Regions from separate parts of the Methylobacterium sp. WL8 genome, predicted to be linked through region 3. Evidence: predicted binding sites of a transcription regulator. Region 3 holds the regulator's gene; each other region holds the start of a gene.
What was found. The regulator LexA, encoded in region 3, represses DNA repair genes until DNA is damaged. The targets are predictions, from matches to a motif close to TGTTCNNNNTGTGTTCNG.
Positions count from the first base shown of each region.

Region 1: the regulator LexA is predicted to act here: its motif matches at 1,446-1,463, upstream of dinB (DNA polymerase IV).
Region 2: the regulator LexA is predicted to act here: its motif matches at 1,989-2,006, upstream of FV234_RS25270 (PA0069 family radical SAM protein).

Region 1 is NZ_VRVF01000003.1:125,214-129,101, forward strand. Features, by position in the region: gene pdhA (pyruvate dehydrogenase (acetyl-transferring) E1 component subunit alpha) at 1-870, opposite strand, end outside; gene FV234_RS02150 (septum formation initiator family protein) at 1,017-1,328, opposite strand; gene dinB (DNA polymerase IV) at 1,552-2,592, shown strand; gene FV234_RS02160 (SDR family oxidoreductase) at 2,708-3,586, shown strand; gene FV234_RS02165 (hypothetical protein) at 3,695-3,888, shown strand, end outside.
Region 2 is NZ_VRVF01000147.1:223-4,110, reverse strand. Features, by position in the region: gene selD (selenide, water dikinase SelD) at 1-647, opposite strand, end outside; gene moaB (molybdenum cofactor biosynthesis protein B) at 791-1,345, shown strand; gene FV234_RS25275 (hypothetical protein) at 1,349-1,867, opposite strand; gene FV234_RS25270 (PA0069 family radical SAM protein) at 2,044-3,162, shown strand; partial or broken gene FV234_RS25260 (ribonuclease HII) at 3,469-3,888, opposite strand, start outside.
Region 3 is NZ_VRVF01000002.1:64,473-68,360, reverse strand. Features, by position in the region: gene FV234_RS01160 (response regulator) at 1-165, opposite strand, end outside; gene FV234_RS01155 (hydroxyacid dehydrogenase) at 534-1,472, shown strand; gene lexA (transcriptional repressor LexA) at 1,636-2,367, shown strand; gene FV234_RS01145 (ComEC/Rec2 family competence protein) at 2,361-3,888, opposite strand, start outside.

The DNA of each region.
Region 1 (3,888 bases), on a different contig from region 3:
CATCTTCGAGACCTCGTCCTTCGTCCGGTACTTGGCCGGATCGGACATCGAGTGGCCGCGATAGCGGTAGGTCTGCATCTCGAGGATGTAGGGGCCCGCGCCGGTGCGGGCGTGCTCGATCGCGCGCTGCGCCGCCTCGCGCACGGTCCGCACGTCCATGCCGTCGACCTGCTCGCCGGGGATGCCGAAGGAGATGCCGCGCCGCGAGAAGTCCGTCTGCGCCGAGGCGCGGGCGACCGAGGTGCCCATGGCGTAGCGGTTGTTCTCGATCACGTAGACCACGGGCAGCTTCCACAGCTGCGCCATGTTGAAGCTCTCGTAGACCTGGCCCTGGTTGGCCGCGCCGTCGCCCATGTAGGTCAGGCTGACCTTGCCGTTCTTGCGGTAGGCGTCGGCGAAGCCGAGGCCCGTGCCGAGGGAGACCTGCGCGCCGACGATGCCGTGCCCGCCGAAGAACTGCTTCTCGCGGCTGAACATGTGCATCGAGCCGCCCTTGCCGCGGCTGTAGCCGCCGCGGCGGCCGGTGAGCTCGGCCATCACGCCCTTCGGGTCCATGCCGCAGGCGAGCATGTGGCCGTGGTCGCGGTAGCCGGTGATCACCTGGTCGCCGTCGACCGAGGCCATCTGCATGCCGATGACGACCGCTTCCTGGCCGATGTAGAGGTGGCAGAAGCCGCCGATCAGGCCCATGCCGTAGAGCTGCCCCGCCTTCTCCTCGAAGCGGCGGATCAGCAGCATCTGGTGGTAGGCGTGGAGGTCTTCCTCGCGGGTGAATTGCGGCGCGTTGGGAGCGGGCTGGTGCTCGGCCGCCACGGCTTCCGGCGCCTCCGCGGCAGGGTTGGGCTGCCCCGCATCTTTCGCGGCATCCATCGGCGTGCTCCCGTGCTGGCGTCTCTTCCCTGTCGGTTTAGGACACGCGCCCCGGGAATGCGAGGGCCTACGCTCTGACAGGTTCCGGCCGTTGTCAGGCGCTTCGGAGCTTCGCGGGAAGGGCCGTTCGGGCGTCGAAGCGCCGTTCAGGGATCGATGACGACCACGTCGTTGGCGTGGACCCGGCCGAGGACGACGCGGGCGCGCTCCTCCAGCAGGTCGCGGTCGATCTGCTCGCTGCGCAGCAGCGCGACGCGGTGCTCCCAGGTCGCCCGCTCGGCCTTGGCGGCCGCGAGGTCCCGGGTCAGCCCGTAGGCCTGGATCTTGAGGGCGCGCTTGGCCTCCAGGCCGCGGTTGCCGTTCTCGGCCTGATACACGAAGTAGCCGACCACCAGCCCGGACAGGGTCCAGAGGCTGAGGGGCAACACGACCATTCTGACGCGGCGACGGACGACCATGCCGCGACCATCGGCGGCGAGGGTTAACAAAGCCTTTGCCGCGCCGCCCGATCGCGCGCTCGGCGGTGGACGGTGGCACACCTGCGGGTTGAACCGACCTCCGGAGTGCGGGAAGATCGGAACAAAGGTCGAACATCGATCCGCCTGCGATCGCGCTGCGGACGGATCGCTCAAACGGGACAGCGCAGTGACCGCCCCGGTGCGAAAAGTCATCCACGTCGACATGGACGCGTTCTACGCCTCCGTCGAGCAGCGCGACGACCCCGCCCTGCGCGGCCGGCCGGTGGCGGTCGGCGGCTCGCGCGAGCGCGGCGTGGTCGCGGCGGCGAGCTACGAGGCGCGGGTCTTCGGGGTGCGCTCGGCGATGCCCTCGGTGACCGCGCGCCGGCTCTGCCCGGACCTGGTGTTCGTGCGCCCGCGCTTCGAGGTCTACCGCGGCATCTCCGAGGAGATCCGCACGGTGTTCTCCGAGCACACGCCGGTGATCGAGCCGCTCTCCCTCGACGAGGCCTACCTCGACGTCACCGAGAACCTGCAGGGGCTGCCGACCGCCACCCTGGTCGCCCGCGCGATCCGTGCCGCGATCCGCGAACGCACCGGGCTCGTGGCCTCGGCCGGCGTCTCGTACAACAAGTTCCTGGCCAAGGTGGCCTCCGACTACCGCAAGCCCGACGCGCTGTTCGTGATCACCCCGGAGATGGGGCCGGCCTTCGTCGAGGATCTGGCCATCGGCCGCTTCCACGGCATCGGCCCGGTCACGGAGACGAAGATGCGCCGGCTGGGCATCCACACCGGCCGCGACCTCAAGGCCCGCTCGCTGGAGGAGCTGACCGCCATCCTCGGCAGCGCGGCGCCCTACTACCACGGGGTGGCGCGCGGCATCGACGAGCGCCCGGTGCGGGCGCACCGCATCCGCAAGTCGATCGGCGCCGAGAACACCTTCTCCGACGACAGCGCCGACCTCGACGTCCTCGCGGAGCGCCTCGCGCCGATCCTCGACAAGGTCGCGGGCGCCTGCGCCGCCAAGGGCCTGCGCGGCCGGACCGTGACGCTCAAGGTGAAGTTTTCGGACTTCGCGCAGGTGACCCGGGCGCGCTCGCTGGCCTCGCCCGTCGGCGACCGGGCGAGCCTGGAGGCGATCAGCCTCGGCCTGCTGCGCGACCTCTACCCGCTCCGGCGCAGCGTGCGGCTGCTCGGCGTCGCGCTCTCGGCCCTCGACCACGGCGAATCCCCGGAGCCGCTGCAGCTCGGCCTGGCGATCTGACGGCCCCCGCCGAGCCGCCGGGGGCGCAGTCATCGGGTCGCGGTCATCGGGTCGCGGGTCCTTCGCCGGCGCCCCGCCCTACCTGGGTGGAGAACGACAGCGACAGCAGGCAGCCATGACCGACGACCCCCGCGAAGCCGGAGCACGGCCCCCCTTCCCCGGCGACCAGCAGCAGGCGCGGCCGGGATTGTCTTCGCGGATGACCCCCGCCCCCGACCACGGCGAGCACAGCTACGTCGGCAAGGGCCTGCTGACCGATCGCGTCGCCCTGATCACCGGGGGCGATTCCGGGATCGGCCGGGCGGTGGCGATCGCCTACGCCCGCGAGGGCGCCGACGTGGCGATCTCGTACCTGCCCGTCGAGCAGACGGACGCCGAGGAGACGAAGGCCTGGGTCGAGCGGGCCGGCCGCCGCGCCCTGCTGCTGCCGGGAGACCTGCGCGAGGAGGCCCATTGCCGCGACCTCGTCGCGCGCACGGTCGCCGAATTCGGGCGCCTCGACATCCTGGTCAACAACGCTGCCGCGCAGACCGTCAACGACGGGCTCGACGACGTGACGGCGAAGGACCTCGAAGGCTCGTTCCGCGCCAACGTCTTCGCCATGTACTACCTGTGCCAGGCGGCGGTGCCGCACATGAAGCCCGGCTCGGCGATCGTGAACTCCACGAGCCAGCAGGCCAAGGTCGCCGACAAGACCATGCTGATCTACGCCGCCACCAAGGGGGCGATCGCCAGCCTGACGATCGGGCTGTCGAACCTGCTGGCGCCCAAGGGCATCCGGGTGAACTGCGTCGCGCCCGGCCCGGTCTGGACGCCGATCCAGCCGATCGTGAAGAGCCCGGAGCAGATCGCGTCGCTGGGGTCCGAGACGCCGCTCGGCCGCGCCGGCCAGCCGGCCGAGCTGGCCCCGGCCTACGTGCTGCTGGCGTCGCGCGAGGGCAGCTACATGTCCGGCGCGCTCGTGCCCGTCACCGGCGGCACGCCGATGTACTGAGCCGCGACCCCGCCGACCGGAACGGTCCGCGGCGCCTGCGATTGACGGCGGAACCCCCCAAGGGGCCGAATTGAGGGGCCGAACCGCCCTGCCACAGGAGCCGGAACCATGTCGAAGACCATCGCCGCCACGTTCGAGACCCGCCGCGACGCCGAGATGGCGGTCGAGCACCTCGTCCAGGAGCACAAGATCGACCGCAAGGCCGTGACCATCGCGCCGGTCTCGGACGAGAACAGCGCCGGCACCGAGACCGCCGGCGCCGACATCGAGGACGGCCGCGTCGCGAAGACCCACACCGACGG
Region 2 (3,888 bases), on a different contig from region 3:
AGCTCGGCGCCGACCTTGTTCAGCAGCGTCGTCGTCGCGACGAAGTCCGCGTAGCCGCCCGCCGGTAGGGCGTCGCGCTTGATCGCGGCGGAGTAGACGCCGACGCCAAGCGGCTTGGTCAGGATCAGCACGTCGCCGACCCGCGCGTCGGCGTTGCGGCGCACGTCCTCGCGGCGGCAGATGCCGATCACCGCGAGCCCGTAGATCGGCTCGGGCGTGTCGATCGAGTGGCCGCCGGCGATCGGGATGCCGGCCTCGGCGCAGGTCGCGGCGCCGCCCTTCAGGATCTCGGCGACGACCTCGGGCGCGATCTTGCCGACGGGCATCCCGAGGATGGCGAGCGCCATGATCGGGCGGCCGCCCATGGCGTAGACGTCGGAGATCGCGTTGGTGGCGGCGATCCGTCCGAAGTCGCGCGGGTCGTCGACCATCGGCGTGAAGAAGTCGGTGGTGGCGATGACGCATGTGCCGTCGTCGAGCGCCCACACGGCGGCGTCGTCGGCGGTCTCGTTGCCGACGAGCAGGCGCTCGAACGGCCCGGCGATCGGCTGGTCGGCCAGCAGCGACCGGAGGATCGCGGGATCGAGCTTGCAGCCGCATCCGCCGCCATGGGCGAGGCTGGTGAGGCGGACGGGGGACGCATCCATGGGAGCACCGCGAAGTTCGATGGGATCGGTCATGTCGTCGGGCCGATACCACGGATCGCGCCCGCGATCCGCCACGGCGGCGACGGATGGGACAATCGGCGCCGACGGCCCATATTCCGGGCGAACATCTCGGAGACCGTTCGATGCCCGACACGCCTGCCCGCAGCTTCGTCCCCCTGTCGATCGCGGTGCTCACCGTCTCGGACACGCGCGGGCCGGAGGACGACCGCTCCGGCGACACCCTTGCGGAGCGGCTGACCGCAGCCGGCCACGCGCTCGCCGCCCGCGCCATCGTGCCCGACGAGGTCTCGGCGATCCGCGAGACGGTCGAGGGCTGGACCCGCGATCCCGGCGTCGACGTGGTGATCACCACCGGCGGCACCGGATTCACCGGGCGCGACGTGACGCCGGAGGCGCTGGAGCCGCTGTTCGAGAAACGGATGGACGGCTTCTCGGCGGTGTTCCACCGCATCTCCTACGACAAGATCGGCACCTCGACGCTGCAGTCGCGGGCGACGGCGGGGGTCGCCAACGCGACCTACGTCTTCGTGCTCCCGGGGTCGCCCGGCGCCTGCCGCGACGCCTGGGACGGCATCCTCGCGAGCCAGCTCGATTACCGGCACCGCCCCTGCAACTTCGTCGAGATCATGCCGCGCCTCGACGAGCACCTGCGCCGGGGCGCCTCCGTCACCGCTTGACCCTCACGCCCGGTCGATCCGGGCGATGAGCCGGCGCGGCGTCAGCCGAGGCGCGAACGTGCCGGCCTCGGTGAGGCGGTCGCGCCGGACCACGTCGCCGGGCCGCGCCACCCCGGCGCCGACCATCGCCTCGGCCCAGACCGCGAGCCGCGTCGCGAGGCTCGCATGCGGACGCGACAGCCGTCCGAGGGAGTCGGCGCCCGCGGTGCCGACGAACCGGTCGAGGGTGCGGATCCAGCCATCCCCCGGCACGTCGCCGGCCTCGAGGCACAAGACCCAGTCGCGGCGCGCCAAAGCCGCCCCCGCGACCCAGGGGTTCGCTCCGGGCGGCATCACCACGAGGCTGGCACCTGTGGCGTCGGCGATGGTGTCGACGCCGGGGTCCATCGCCGCCGCCACGATCACCGCATCGCCCACGAGACCGGCGGCGACGCCCGCCACGAGCGCCCCCAGGGAGTCGGCCAGACGGTCGAGCGCGTCGGCGTCGCCGGGGTCGGCGACGAGAACCAGGGCGGAGATCATGGTCGCGCATAACGTATTTTCGGCCAGCGAGGACGCTCGGCCGCGACGCGACGCGCTTGCGTTGCGCGGTTGCCACAAACGCTGAGAACTTGCCTAAAATCGAGGCGTATCCCGTCGATTTCGTTCCTGCTATGTTCTATTGTAGACAGCTTTCACGCCGGGGCGCCCCCATCACGATGTCCGCACCCCGCCATGTGTCCGAACTCGAATCGAGCCCACGCCGGCTCGCCGCAACGACGCCGGCGCAGGACTCGGTGCGCGGACGGGGCGCCACCGCCAACCCGGACGGTCGGTTCGAGGCGATCCGGCGCGAAAGCCTGGACGACGGCTGGCCTTCCGACGAGCCCGGGCCGGTGCGACGGACCGAGGTGACGCTGGAGCGGGCGCGCGGGATCATCACGCGCAACACCTCGCCCGACATCCCGTTCGATCGCTCGATCAACCCCTATCGCGGCTGCGAGCACGGCTGCGTCTACTGCTTCGCGCGGCCGAACCACGCCTATACCGGATTGTCGCCCGGGCTCGACTTCGAGACAAAGCTCTTCGCCAAGCCGGACGCGGCGCGCCTGCTGGAGCGCGAGCTGTCGGCGCCGGGCTACGAGGCGCAGACCATCGCGCTCGGCACGGCGACCGACCCGTACCAGCCGATCGAGCGCGAGCACCGCATCACAAGGGCCGTGCTGGAGGTGCTGGCACGCCTGCGCCATCCCGTCGGGATCGTGACGAAATCCAACCTCGTCACCCGCGACATCGACATCCTCGCCGGGATGGCCGAGCGGAACCTCGTGAAGGTCGCGGTCTCGGTGACGACCCTCGATCCGGTGCTGTCCCGGAAGATGGAGCCCCGCGCGCCGCATCCGCGCAAGCGCCTCGAGGCGATTCGTGCGCTCAGCCAAGCCGGCATCCCGGTGATGGTGATCGTCGCGCCGATCATCCCCTCGCTCAACGACCACGAGATCGAGGCGATCCTGACCGAGGCGCGCGCCTGCGGGGCGCGGGAGGCCAACCACGTGCTGCTGCGCCTGCCACACGAACTGAAGGACCTCGTCGCCGACTGGTTCGCCGAGCACTATCCCGGGCGACAACGTCACGTCTTCTCCCTGATCGCACAGGCCCGCGGCGGCCGCGAATACGACGCCACCTTCGGCAAGCGCATGACCGGGGAGGGCGCCTACGCCGACCTGATCGCGACGCGGATGCGCCTGGCGAAAACGCGGCTCGGCTACGCGAAGGCGCGCATCACCCTCGACGCCTCAGCTTTCGCCAAGCCGGGGGAGCAGTTTTCGCTGTTGTGACGGGAGGCGAGGGGGCCGCGTTTTCCCCCATTCGGGCACAGGATTCGCACGCTTCCGCTTCTGGCGCTCGCCTTGCGCGCATCTCCTCTCCCCGCGCGCGGGAAAGGGCTTTGCCGACCTCGTCGTCGGCAAAGCGAGGCGGCAGCCGACGGTGAGGGGGCTGCAACGGAGGAACCCTATCCGTCGCCCCCATCACCGCCGCTTCGCCTGCGCCTGCGCTACCCGGCTGCACGACAAGGTGCAGCCGGGCCTCTCCCCGCACGCGGGGAGAGGGGAACCCGTGCCAGGTTCGGCATCGCCGAAGTCTCACGGAGAGGGGACGGGCACCGCTGCGACATCCTTCGCAAGCCCCGTCCCACTGCCGCCCTCGCCGTACCCCCGCGTAAAACTGAGCCGGTGGTGCGGGCTGCGGCCGTGAGCTTTCAGGCCGGCGAGGTGCACGGGGGCGCCGTAGCCGACGTTGCGCTCCCAGCCGTAATGCGGATGGCGCCGGGCGAGCACCCGCATCAGCCCATCGCGGAACGTCTTGGCGACGATCGAGGCGGCGGCGATCTGCGGCACCGCGCCGTCGCCCCCGACGATGGCGCGGCAGGGCTGCGACAGGCCCGGGACGGCGTCCCGCCCGTCGACCAGCACCGGCGCGTCGAGGGACAGCTTCAGCACCGCCCGGCGCATGGCGTCGAGGGTCGCGACGCGAACGTTGACGCGGTCGATCAGCGCCCGCGA
Region 3 (3,888 bases):
GACCAGGCCGTACTTGCGGCCCTTGAGGCGCGCCAGGGCGGCCGTGCCATCGGAGGCGTCGTCGACCTCCTCGAAGCCGAGCTGCTTCAGGAGGTTGCGGATGATGCGGACCATCGTCTGGTAGTCGTCGACGACCAGGATCGGCATGCTGAGGTCGAGGGCCATGGTGAAACTGCTCCGGTGTCTCCGAATCGCCGGCTCGGGTCGGCGTCGGTCACGCATTGTCGAAAGGCGCCGCCGCCGGCCGCACCTCATGGGTCCAAACCTAAGCCGGTTTGCCTTGCGAAGCGGTTAATCACGCGCCGGTCCAGCGCCGCCCGGGGCGGCGACGCCCGAATACTGATGTGCGGGACACGAATGCCGTCCGAGCCCAAACGGCACCGCGTCGCCCCGCCCGTTCCCTCGCGATGAGCCGGCGCGGCCTTTACCGATGCGTCCCAACGCAGGATGACGGCCCCGCAGGCGGGCACGGCGCCCGACGGGAACGCCCGCGGGGGAGGCTCGGCCGCCGCGCGAAACAGGATCGGCACGCGATGCTCAAGGTCGTCATCAGCGAGTTCATGGACGAGGCCGCGATCCGGGCGGAGCTCGCCGGGTTCGAGACGCTCTACGATCCGACCCTCGTCGACCGGCCCGACGCCCTGCGCGCGGCGCTCCAAGAGGCGGCGGGGCTGATCGTCCGCAACCGCACGCAGGTGCGCGGCGACCTGCTGGCAGCGGCTCCCGACCTCAAGGTGGTGGGCCGCCTCGGCGTCGGCCTCGACAACATCGACCTGCCGGCCTGCGCCGCCCGCGGGATCGCGGTCCATCCCGCGACCGGCGCCAACGACGGCGCGGTGGCCGAGTACGTGATCGGCACGGCCCTGCTGCTGCTGCGCGGCGCCTACGGTGCCAGCGCGCAGGTGGCGGCGGGGGCGTGGCCGCGCAACGCGTCGATGGGGCGCGAGATCGCCGGCAAGCGCCTCGGCCTCGTCGGCTTCGGTGCCATCGCCCGCGAGACCGCCCGGCGCGCCGCGGCGCTCGACATGGCGGTCTCGGCCTTCGACCCGTACCTGACGCCCGAGGACACCGCGTGGCGCCCGGCCCACGGCTCGGTGACGCGTGCCGAGCTCGACGCGCTGATCGCATCGAGCGACGTGCTCTCCCTGCACGTGCCGCTCACCGAGGCGACGCGGGGGATGATCGGCTCCGACGCGATCACCCGGATGCCGCCGGGCGCGATCCTGATCAACGCCGCCCGCGGGGGCGTGGTGGACGAGCGCGCAGTCGTCGACGCGCTCCGGTCGGGCCATCTCGGCGGGGCGGCGCTGGACGTGTTCGCGGAGGAGCCGCTGGATGCTATGGGCGGGGCACTGTTCGCCGACGTGCCGAACCTGATCCTGACGCCGCACATCGCGGGCGTGACGCAGGAATCGAACGTGCGCGTCTCCGCCGTCACGGCCCGCGCCGTGCGGCGAAGCCTGGAGGGCTGAACCTCGCCTTGCCGCGCTGGCACCGTCGCGTAACGAATTCGTCTGTCCGCGCAGCGCGTCGCGACAAGAACCCTTGCGGAACACTTGACGAACGTTTAACGTGTTCGTGTTTTGTTTCTGCGGCTTCACCTTCGTGCGGCCGCACTTTCTCGCGAGCTCGCCAATGCTGACCCGTAAACAGCTGGATCTCCTGCGATTCATTGATGAGCGGATGCGCGAGGACGGCGTCCCGCCCTCGTTCGACGAGATGAAGGACGCCCTCGACCTCAAGTCGAAATCGGGCATCCATCGGCTGATCACCGCCCTCGAGGAGCGCGGCTTCCTGCGCCGGCTTCCCAACCGCGCCCGGGCGATCGAGGTCCTGCGGATGCCCGACGGCGCCGGCCGCATGGCGGCGCCCGCTCCGGTGGCGGCGCCCGCGCCACGCCGCTTCACCCCGAGCGTGGTGGAGGGCGGGCGCGCCAAGGCGGTGCCGCCTCGGCCGACGACGCAGATGGTCGATGACAGCGGTCGCTCCGTGTCGATCCCGGTGATGGGCCGGATCGCCGCCGGAACTCCGATCTCTGCGATCCAGAACCAGAGCCACGCGATCACCATGTCGCCGGACTTCCTCGCCGGCGGCGAGCACTACGCACTGGAGGTCCGCGGCGATTCGATGGTCGAGGCCGGCATCCTCGACGGCGACCTCGTGGTGATCCGCAAGCAGGACACCGCCAACACCGGCGACATCATCGTCGCGCTGATCGACGATGAGGAGGCGACGCTGAAGCGCCTGCGCCGGCGCGGCTCGTCGATCGCACTGGAAGCGGCCAACCCCGCCTACGAAACCCGCGTGCTCGGGCCGGATCGCGTCCAGATCCAGGGGCGGTTGGTCAGCCTCGTCCGCCGTTACTGAAGCGTCTCCGCCGGCATCTCGGCGTCGGTGCCGTCCGCGACCGGGTCGTCGGGCGCCGGTTCGGTCCGCGGATTCGGCGGCGCCATGCCCTGGAAAGGTACGTACTTCGGCTTGATCTCGCCGGGTAAAGGCGATTGTGGCACCGGCTGGTCGGCTGGCTTGGCCGGCACGCGGGCTTGGGCCGGTCGCCACGGCAGCGTCCGCCCCGGCTCGCGGGTCCGACTCACCGTGAAGCCGTCCGGCTGCAGGCGGATCGCAACCGCGCCGTGGGCGGCGAGGTAGGCGCGATCGATGACGAGGGCTGCGGCGCAGCTGGGCGGCGCGGAGAGCGGCGTGATCAACACCGCGGCGTTGGCGCAATCCTGGGCGAAGCCGCGGCGGTCCTTCAGAAGGGCCACCGCGCGGCCGTCGGCGAGCCGCAGGACGCACCCAATCCGGTCGCAGGTGGGACCACCGGTCGCCTGCGCGCCGGTCCGGCCGTCGCCGTCGGCCTTCAGCCATTGCTCCAGCACGAAGTTCGACGGCTTGCCGAGGGCGACGAGGCTGCCGTCGATCCGGCGCACCGCGGCACCGCTGCCCTGGCGATCGACGTAGATGTCGAAGCGGGCCGGCGCCGTCGCGAGGCCTAGCCCGAGCAAGGCGGGCGGCAAGGCAAGCCAGCGCAGGCGCGAGACCGGCAGCGTCGCGAGCAGAAGCGCCGCGGCGAGGCACCCGAGCGCGCCGGTGCCGAAAGCCGGCACCACCACGTTGGCGCGACCGAGCCCCTCGATCCAGCCGGAGATCGTCAGCATCCCCCGCACTGCCAGGCCCATCAGCCACCAGACCGGCTGATCGAGGGCGAACGGGTAGGCGACGATGCCGAGCACCGCCGCCGGCATCACCGCGAGCGAGACCAGCGGCAGCGTGAGCGCGTTACCGATCAGCCCGAAAGGCTGCACCGTCTGGAAGTGGTAGGTCGCGAAGGGTGCGGTGGCGACCTGGGCCACCAGCGTCGTGCCGAGCGTGCCGACGACCGTCGTCAGCCCCAGGGCGATCAGCCGGCCGATCCGCCCGGCGCCATCGCGGCGGAACAGGCGCCCGTCGATCAGCCGGGCGCAGGCGATGAGGCCGGCCACCGCCCCAAACGACATCTGGAAGCTCGGGCCGAGCAGCCCCTCCGGCTCGTGCGCCAGCGCGATGAGCGCGGCGAGGGCGAGGTTGCGCATGCTCAACGCCGGGCGGTCGACCAGGATCGCGCCGAGCATGATCAGGGTCATGACGAGGGAGCGCTCGGCGGCGATGTCCCAGCCGGAGAAGACGCAGTAGGCGGTGACGCCGACCATCGCCAGCGCCGCGGCGATCTTCTTGATCGGCCAGGCCAGCGCGAGGAACGGCACCAGCGCGAGCCCGGCCCGCACGAGCCAGAACACGACGCCGGCGGCCAGCACCATGTGGAGTCCAGAGATAGAAACGACGTGATAAATTCCGGCCGCCCGCAAGGTGTCGTTGGTCGCCGGCGCGATCAGCCCGCGCTTGCCGGTC